DNA from 2 places in the Nocardioides sp. NPDC057767 genome. Region 1 is predicted to be linked to the other one. Evidence: riboswitches for the same ligand, from Rfam matches in the RefSeq annotation. Region 1 holds a riboswitch; the other holds the start of a gene.
What was found. Region 1 has a riboswitch for cyclic di-AMP ahead of ACFVDI_RS16690 (C40 family peptidase). Riboswitches for the same ligand answer to the same signal wherever they lie in the genome.
Positions count from the first base shown of each region.

Region 2: linked by a shared signal. The riboswitch ahead of ACFVDI_RS22265 (NlpC/P60 family protein) and the one ahead of ACFVDI_RS16690 (C40 family peptidase) in region 1 are both predicted to bind cyclic di-AMP.

Region 1 is NZ_JBHVKJ010000030.1:45,152-49,638, reverse strand. It holds gene ACFVDI_RS16705 (DNA ligase) at 102-1,082, shown strand; gene ligD (non-homologous end-joining DNA ligase) at 1,082-1,999, shown strand; gene ACFVDI_RS16695 (response regulator transcription factor) at 2,014-2,694, shown strand; cyclic di-AMP (ydaO/yuaA leader) riboswitch at 2,936-3,107, shown strand; gene ACFVDI_RS16690 (C40 family peptidase) at 3,113-3,973, shown strand; gene prfB (peptide chain release factor 2) at 4,126-4,487, shown strand, end outside.
Region 2 is NZ_JBHVKJ010000050.1:24,900-29,386, forward strand. It holds gene ACFVDI_RS22250 (DEDD exonuclease domain-containing protein) at 1-376, opposite strand, end outside; gene ACFVDI_RS22255 (NYN domain-containing protein) at 694-1,959, opposite strand; gene ACFVDI_RS22260 (hypothetical protein) at 2,082-2,264, shown strand; cyclic di-AMP (ydaO/yuaA leader) riboswitch at 2,361-2,565, shown strand; gene ACFVDI_RS22265 (NlpC/P60 family protein) at 2,581-3,567, shown strand; gene ACFVDI_RS22270 (hypothetical protein) at 3,605-4,487, shown strand, end outside.

The DNA.
Region 1 (4,487 bases):
TAGGAACTCACCAAGTATCTGTCGGATCTGCCGATACCGGTACCCCATTCACCCACGTCAGAGCCGTCACGCACGTCCGGGAGATGAAGCAAGATGGGTTCATGCACTCGATGCTGCGTCCGATGCTGGCGACGCCCGGCAGCCACGTACCTCCGGGGGAGGAGTGGGTCCATGAGGTGAAGTGGGACGGCATCCGGCTCATCGGAGAGTCCGAGCAAGGACGTACGCAGACCCGACTGACCACGCGCAACGACAACGACGCGACCCCTGCCTGGCCCGAGATCGCGACGGGCCCGGAGCGCGACATCGTCGTCGACGGCGAGGTGATCGCGCTCAACGAGGCCGGGCTCCCCGACTTCCGGGTGCTGATGGACCGGATGCACAACCGTGACGTCCGCCGGGCGGCGCGGTTCGCGGAGCGGATCCCGGCGACCTACATGGTCTTCGATCTTCTCCGTCTCGACGGGCGGCTGCTCATCGACGAGCCCTGGACCGAGCGCCGCAAGGTGCTCGAGGCGGTCCACGCCGAGGGAGACCTGGGCTCGTGGCAGGTGCCCGCGACCTACGACGACGGCCACATGCTCCACGAGGTGACGAAGGCGCAGGGGCTGGAGGGCATCGTGTCCAAGCGGCGCGGGAGCCGCTACCGGCCCGGCGAGCGGAGCAAGGACTGGGTGAAGCTGGCCCACCGCTACCGGGCCTCGCTCGTGGTCGGCGGCTGGCGCCCGGAGGTCGGCACCGAGGGCGGCACCGAGCGTCTCGGCGCCCTGCTCGTCGGTCAGCCGACGCCGGACGGCCTGATCTACCGCGGGCGGGTCGGCAGCGGCATCACCGGCAAGCGGGCACAGCGCCTCGGGGAGCTGCTCCGCGAGAGCGACCGGAACCCCTTCGCCGGGCCCGACGTCGATCCCGACGGGGGAGTGCCGTCCGTGGACGCGCGCGGCACGCACTGGGTCGAGCCGCTCCTCGTCGTCGAGGTGGAGACCCACGGCACCGCGGTGGCGGCAGCGAGCTACAAGGGCCGGCTGCGGCAGCCGAGCTTCATCGGCATCCGCGAGGACATCGAGCCGGAGGATCTGTGATGGTCGACCGAGAAGAGGTACGCGTCGAGGTCGACGGCCGCGTCCTGACCCTGACCAGCCTGAGCAAGGTGCTCTACCCGCGCACCGGGATGACGAAGGGGGAGGTGCTCAACTACTACGCCCAGGTCGCGCCGGTTCTCCTTCCCCAGCTCGAGGATCGCGCGGTGACGAGGATCCGCTGGCCGCACGGCGTCGGGGACATGTCGTTCTTCGAGAAGAACGCCCCGGCCGGCACCCCGAGCTGGGTCCGCACGGTCACCGTCCCGACCACCGGCTCCCGCGCCGCCGATCACAAGGAAGGCACGCTGACCTTCCCGATCCTCGACAGCCTGGCGGCGCTCACCTGGGCCGCCAACCTCTCCGCGCTGGAGCTGCACGTCCACCAGTGGACCGTCGGTGCCGACGGCACCCCGGCCGGCGCCAACCGGATCGTGATCGACCTCGATCCCGGCGAGCCGGCCGGTCTCCAGGAGTGCTGCGAGGTGGCCCTGCTGGTGCGCGAAGCCCTCAGCGCCCGTGATCTCGCCGCGACGCCGGTGCTCAGCGGGAGCAAGGGAGTGCATCTGTACGCCGCCCTGCCGGAGCCCGTCGAGCCGGACGTCGCCACCGCGTTGGCCAAGGAGATCGCCGAGGACCTGCAGAAGGCCCATCCACGTAAAGTCACCGCAACGATGACCAAAAGTCGCAGGTCAGGCAAGGTTTTCCTGGACTGGTCACAGAACTCGGGATCGAAGACGACGATCTGTCCCTACTCGCTGCGGGGCAAGGAGATCCCCACGGTGGCGGCCCCGATCACGTGGGAGGAGGTCGCCGAAGGGGCGGAGGATCCGCTCGGTATCGATCAGCTCGGACCTAACGATGTGATCACGCGCTTATCTGAAAGGGGGGATCTCTTCACAAGCCCTACGGGGCTGTAACTATTGTTCTCTCCATGTCTAACTCCGTGCTCGTCGTAGAAGACCAAGAGGACATCGCCGCTCCGCTGGTGCGCACGCTCCAGCGAGAGGGTTACGACGTCACCTGGGTCGACTCCGGCAAGAAGGCGCTGGAGCTGCTCGCGCCCCCTTACGAGGCCGAGCTCGTGCTGCTCGACCTGGGCCTTCCCGACATGGACGGGCTCGAGGTCTGCAAGGCTGCGCGTGACAACGGCTACGAGGGCGGGATCATGATCCTCACCGCCCGTGACGCCGAGATCGACCTGGTGGTCGGCCTCGACGCCGGTGCCGACGACTACCTGGCCAAGCCGTTCGCGCTGGCCGTCCTGCAGGCCCGGGTCCGCGCGCTCCTGCGCCGCTCGGGCCCGGTCGAGCCCGGCGCCGACGACGACGCCCTGCGTATCGACGTCGCCGCTCACCGTGTCTACGCCGGCGAGCGCGAGGTGACGCTGACCGGCAAGGAGTTCGCGCTCCTGGCCGTGCTGGCCGCCTCCCGCGACAAGGTGGTCTCCCGCGACCGGCTGATGGCCGAGGTCTGGGACGAGAACTGGTACGGCTCGACCAAGACCCTCGACGTCACCGTCGGACGCCTGCGCCAGAAGCTCGAGGCGGCCGGCGTCCAGGAGAAGGTCGTCGCGGTCCGCGGAGTCGGGTTCCGGCTGGAAGCCGGAGAGTAGGCGCAGCCGACTCGAAACAGGGGAGAAACCGCAAGTTCGACACGGCGTCAAACCACTGTTCAGTGCGTGAGATGACTCACAAACGACGGCAAAAACACGCGTAACCACGCGGAATGTGCCCAAGATGCGAGCATTCGGGATTGGATCCGCTCCAGATCGCGTGTCACCTTGGTTGAGCCGTGCACAACGCACGACCGGCCCCGGTACACGCCGAATCCTGTCCCTCCGGACGCCGGCCCCTACTACTGAACCCCCTTACCCCTCACACTCAGCAGTACGTATGGGACAGGAGCGGGGGACCCAAGTTCCACGCGACTAACTCGGACGGTCGCTTGGGGTGAAGTCATCCACGGATGGCCGGGCACCTTTCAGCCCGAACCCGACAGCTCACCTCGCAGGCGTGGGAAGGAACTCACGCATGTCCAAGTCCGTATCTCGTCCTGCCCATCGAGGCACCGCGCGCCCGTTCCGGTCGCCGAACAGCTCGACCGCACGGACGATCGCAGGATCGCCCATCGACAAGCTCAGGACGACGCTCAGCGGCCACGGCAAGCTCGCCGGCCGCATCACCCTCGCCAGCGGCATCGCCGCCGGCGCCCTGGTGGCGGTCCCCGCCGCCAATGCCGCTCCGGTCTCCTCGCCGACGTCCGTCGAGTCGAGCGTCGAGTCGAGCGTCGAGTCCAGCGTCGAGTCGGCCAAGGTGGTGGAGGCTCCGACCCTGGAGGTCTCGGCCACCCCCGCGGCGATGCTCACCGACATCCAGCAGCTCGAAAGGGCTGTCGAGGTGCAGCAGCGCAAGGCCGAGGCCGCCCGCAAGGCCGCCGAGGCGAAGCGCAAGGCAGCGATCGCGGCCAAGAAGGCCGCGGAGGCGAAGAAGAGGGCCGAGGCGGAGGCCAAGGCCTTCGCCGCGAGCCAGCAGGGCAAGATCGAGCGGGCGATCAGCGTCGCCTCGGAGCAGATCGGCGACCCGTACGTCTGGGGTGCCACCGGTCCGAGCGCGTTCGACTGCTCCGGCCTGACGCAGTACGCCTTCAGCGCCGCCGGCATCGAGCTGCCCCGGGTCTCGCGGGACCAGGCCGCTGCGCTGCCGACGATCCCGAACGACCAGATCCAGCGCGGTGACCTGATGTTCTGGGGCAGCCCCGTCTACCACGTCGGCATCTTCCTGCGCTGGGAGAACGGCGAGGCGATCATGCTGCACGCCCCCAAGCCGGGTACGGCTGTTCGTGAGGAGGCTGCCTGGGACGGCTGGTTCGCCGGCTCGATCCACCAGGCCTGAACCTTCGCGGCTCAGTCTCGGGGCCCGTTCCGACGGGCCGACCCCCACATATCCCCCTGGCGCTCGCCCTCCGGTTCCCCTTGCCGGAGGGCGAGCGCATATGTGGGCCGGCGAATCGGGTGCTGCACCACGCGTCAAGTAACCTGTAAGACGTGGCAGGCCCCGAATTCGACACCGAGATCAAGCAGCTCCAGGCAACGATGCAGACCATCGGCCAGGTGCTGGACCTGGACGCGATGCGCAAGGAGATCGCCGACCTCGGCGAGCAGGTCGCCGCGCCCGACCTCTGGGACGATCAGGACAACGCCACCCGGGTCACCGGACGGCTCTCCCTGCTGCAGGGCGAGCTCAACAAGTTCACCGAGCTCAGCAGCCGCATCGAGGACCTCGAGCTGATGGTCGAGATGGCCCAGGAGGAGGGCGACGCCGACACGCTCGCCGAGTCCGAGGCCGAGCTGGGCCGGGTCAAGAAGGCCGTCGAGAGCCTGGAGATCCGCACCCTGCTCTCGGGGGA
Region 2 (4,487 bases), on a different contig from region 1:
CCTCGGCGAACTCGAGGAACGCCGGCAGCACCGACTCGATCGTCGGGGAGGAGGCGACCATCGAGTTGGTGATGCCGGTCAGGACGGCGATCGACGGCGGGATGCCGGTGTGCGGGTTGACCAGCGTCTGGAACTCGCCGAGCACCTCACCGCCGCGCACCTTCACCGCGCCGATCTCGGTGATCATGCCGCCGTTGTCGGGGCTGTTGCCGGTCGTCTCCAGGTCGACCACGCAGAAGGTGAGGTCGCGCAGCGGTCGGCCGAGCTCGTCGAAGCCGCGCTGCGCCTCCCAGCGGCCGGCGGTCTCCTGGTGCCGGCGTGCCACGGCTCGGGCGCGCAACTCCTTCCGCGCCTCACGAACCGCCGCACTGCTCATGTTCGAACACACTAGCGGGAGCCGCCGACAGTGTTGTTGGCGATTGCTTCGCAATTCGCGCAGCGCCTTCGCTTGATCCTCGTCTTCCTCCGCTTCGTTCGTCGCTGCGCTCCTCACTGCGCTGCGTCCAGACGAGGGGCGCTTCGGCGCTGGGTCGGATGCGATTGCTTCGCAATTCGCGCAGCGCCTTCGCTTGACCCTCGTCTTCCTCCGCTTCGTTCGTCGCTGCGCTCCTCACTGCGCTGCGTCCAGACGAGGGGCGCTTCGGCGCTGGGTCGTTGGCGATTGCTTCGCAGTTCGCGCGCAGTGCAGCGCGGTCAGCCCAGGAGCGGGGAGAGGGAGGAGAGGGGGACGGTGCGGGCGCCGGCGCGGCGTACGTCCTTGATGATCTCGGCGTCGTCGGTGGCGACGAGGACTATGCGGCCGGCGGGCTCGGCATCGACGAGGTCGCGGATGACGTCGTCGGCGATGACGCCCTCGGGGGAAAAGAGGACCTTGACGCCGCGGGGAGGCACGGCGGTGGGGCGTACGGATGCGGAGTGGGCGTCGAAGACGACGGTCGTCTCGGCGCCGGTGCGGGCCGCGATCGGGGCGATCGCGCGCAGCAGCCGCAGCCGCTGGGCATCGAGCGCGGAGTCGGGCCACAGGGCCTTGGAGACGTTGTAGCCGTCCACGATCAGCCGGACCCTGGGCATCGCCAGGAACTGCTCGAGGTGGGCGCTGCTGGTGACGCCGGCGCCCGCGGCGGCGTCGGCGGAGGCCAGCTCGGCCTCGACCCGCTCGCCCGGGGTGCCGGTGACCGGGGGCAGAGCGAGCTCGCGGCGGAGCCCTCCGGCCGCGTCGAGCAGGGTGTCGAGCAGGAACCGGGCCCGCAGCGAGGCGTCCTCGCGGTCCGTCTTCGAGGTGCGCCGCTCCGCGGCCGCCTCGCGCTCCAGCTTGTCGACCTGGCTGCGGAGCTGGCGCAGCTGCCGGTCGCGAGCGGCCAGCTCGTCCTGGGCACGGGCGAGCGCCTCGCGTGCCTCGGTCAGGGCCTCGTCCAGCCCGGTGCCGGCCTCGCGGGCGGCGGCGCGGGCCTCGCCGAGCTTGCGCCGCAGCGTGGTGTTGTCGGCCTTGAGCTCGTCGAGACGTGCCTTGCGGTCGGCGCGCACCTCACGGATCTCGTCCTCCGCGGCGGCGAGCTTGCCGCGCAGGCGCGCGACCTCGGCATCGACCGCCGGGACCGCGGCCGCGTCCAGCCGGTCCAGGGCCTCCTTGAGCGAGACCTCCCAGCCGTCGGGCCGGACGAGCCACACGACGGCGGCCGCCTCGGCCGGATCCTCGGGCAGGGTGAGGTCCTCGACCGAGCCCTCGGCGACGTACGCCGCGCGCAGCTGGCTCCCGACCTTCTCCCGCACCTCGTCGTCGGTCTCGAGCACCGAGGCGATCATCGCACCGCCGGCCTTGGCGCGCCGGGCAGGGGCGAAGTCGGCGATCCGCTTGAGCGCGGGCGGGAGGCGCACCACGTCGGGAAGCACCCCGGCCGTGAGCGCGACGATGCGTCCCCGGACCGTGTCGGGGAGCGTCGCGTACGCGGAGACCTCCATACGTCAAGTGTAGAGACCGGGCCGACGATCGCCGCGTCGAATACCGCGCTGCGATGGTGGTGACACGCCGCACGCAACCGTACGAAAGCAAAAATGTCGGTGGTCGGTGAGACCGTCGCAGCATGACGACGAGAATCGACTGTGACACCTGCCTCGTGCGCGGACTGGCGTGCCACGACTGCGTGGTCACCGTGCTGCTGGGCCCGCCCCCGGAGCTGACCATCGAGGACGAGGAGCGCCGGGCGCTCGACGTGCTCGCCGATGGTGGGCTGGTCCCGCCGCTGCGGATGGTGGAAGGGATGTAGCCGAACTTTTGGGCGTGGGTGGTTGGCAGGTGGGGGATCCGGTCGGCTAATGTGCGCAGGAACTTGGCGCTCGTGGGAGTGAGTCAACCGACTCACGCGAGTGTCGCGCTTAGTCCAGGCCCGCTTCGGGGCGGGCCAGGAGCCGGGGAACCACACCGGTCGTACGCCGCAACACGGAGTGCGATCACCTGGGGTGCATCCGCCGCAAGGGCGATCTGGGGGACCAGGTCGAGGAGCGGTGGTAGGGCAGGTCGTGCCTGAACCCGTCAGCTCACCCGGTAGGCGTTCAACGACTACACAAGGAGACCGTCCGCTCGTGACACGCGACCGGAAGCGACTCATTGCCGGAGCAGCCGGCATCGCCGCCATCGGTGTCGCCGGGATCATTCCCGCCGCGACCCCCGCCCAGGCCGAACCAGACATCGACGACGTTCGCAAGAAGGTCGACAAGCTCTACACGCAGGCCGAGGCGGCCAACGAGGACTACAGCAACGCCAAGCTGCGGCTGCAGGACCTCAAGGACCAGCTCGAGGACCTCAACGCCGACGAGAAGCGCCAGAGCAAGGAGCTCGACAAGATCCGCGCCGAGCTCCGCGACTCCGTGCTGCGGCAGTTCGAGGGCTCCGACGTCTCTGCCGTCGGCCAGGTGATCACCTCCGAGGACCCGCAGGAGTTCCTCGCCGGTCTCGCCACCGTCTCGTCCTACAACGCGCTGCAGTCCGACCTGCTGGCCCGCTACAACACCGAGGCCGAGGCCCTCCAGGTGCGTCGCGAGGCGACCGAGGACGCCAAGGACCAGATGGCCAAGGTCAAGACGACCATGCAGCAGAAGAAGAGCGAGATCGACGAGAAGTTCGAGGCGGCCCAGGCCGAGCTCGACGAGCTCGAGGCCGATGAGCTGGAGGCCATCCAGTCCACCGACACCAGCATCCCGTCCAACCTGCCGCCGCCCTCGGGCCGCGCCAAGGTGGCCGTGGACTACGCCCTCGCCCAGGTCGGCGACGCCTACGTCTACGGTGCCACCGGCACCGAGTCGTGGGACTGCTCCGGCCTCACCATGGGTGCCTGGGGCCAGGCCGGCGTCTCGCTGCCGCACTCCTCCTCGGCGCAGTACAGCAGCGGTCCCCAGGTCTCGCGCGACCAGCTCGCTCCCGGTGACCTGGTCTTCTTCTACAGCCCGATCAGCCACGTCGGCCTCTACATCGGCAACGGCCAGATGGTGCACGCGTCCAACCCGAGCACCGGTGTGAAGGTCTCGCCGATCGACGAGATGCCCTACACCGGCGCCGTCCGCCCGGGCTGAGTTGACCCAGGACCCCGAAGAGGCCGATCGTTCGCAGGTGCGAACGGTCGGCTCTCCTCTTTCCCGCCTCCAGGCCCGCCCCGCCCTCATCGGGGCCGTGCTGGTGCTGGTGATGCTGCTCGCCGGGTTCGTCGGGTGGCGGCTCACCGGCGGCGGCGAGTACGTCGCGCCCACTCCGACCACCGGGCCGGTGGTTCGCGCCGACACCGCGGGCGCGCGGGCCTCGCTGGAGCAGCTGGTCACCGGCGTACGTGAGGGGGCGGAGCCCGACGGCGAGGACACCGCCTCGGTCGCGGTGCGCAACGCGAACGCCATCGGCCTCGAGGACGTCACCGCGAGGTACATCGCCGAGGCGGGCAACGTGGCGCAGGACGGCTCCTTCACGGCCGATGTGGAGATGTCGTGGCGCACCCCGGGCGACCCGGCGCTGACCGAGGAGCTCAGGGTCGGCTTCGACGCCGACGGGGCGATCACCGGCTTCTCGGCGTCCCAGGGCACCCGGATGCCGTTGTGGCTGAGCGGTCCCGTCGAGGTGCGCCGCAGCGGCTCGAGCCTCGTGATCGTGCAAGCCTCGGCCGCGGTCGCCGACCGCTACGCCGAGCTGGCCGCCGCCGCGGTCACCCAGGTCCGCAAGGTGATCCCCTGGGACGAGCCCCGCCTGGTTCTCGAGGTGCCCACGACCGGCCTCGACTCCGCGCTGGGCGCCGAACAGGGCACCTACACCGCCGTCGCCGCCGTGACCGCGACCGTCGACGGGTCCACGAAGGCCGAGACACCCCTGCACGTGTGGGTCAACCAGGGCGTCATCGGCGACCTGGACGCGCCCGGCGCTCAGGTGGTCATCACCCACGAGGCCACGCACGCGGCCACCGACGCGGCAACCAACACCCGCCGGCCGATGTGGCTCACCGAGGGCTTCG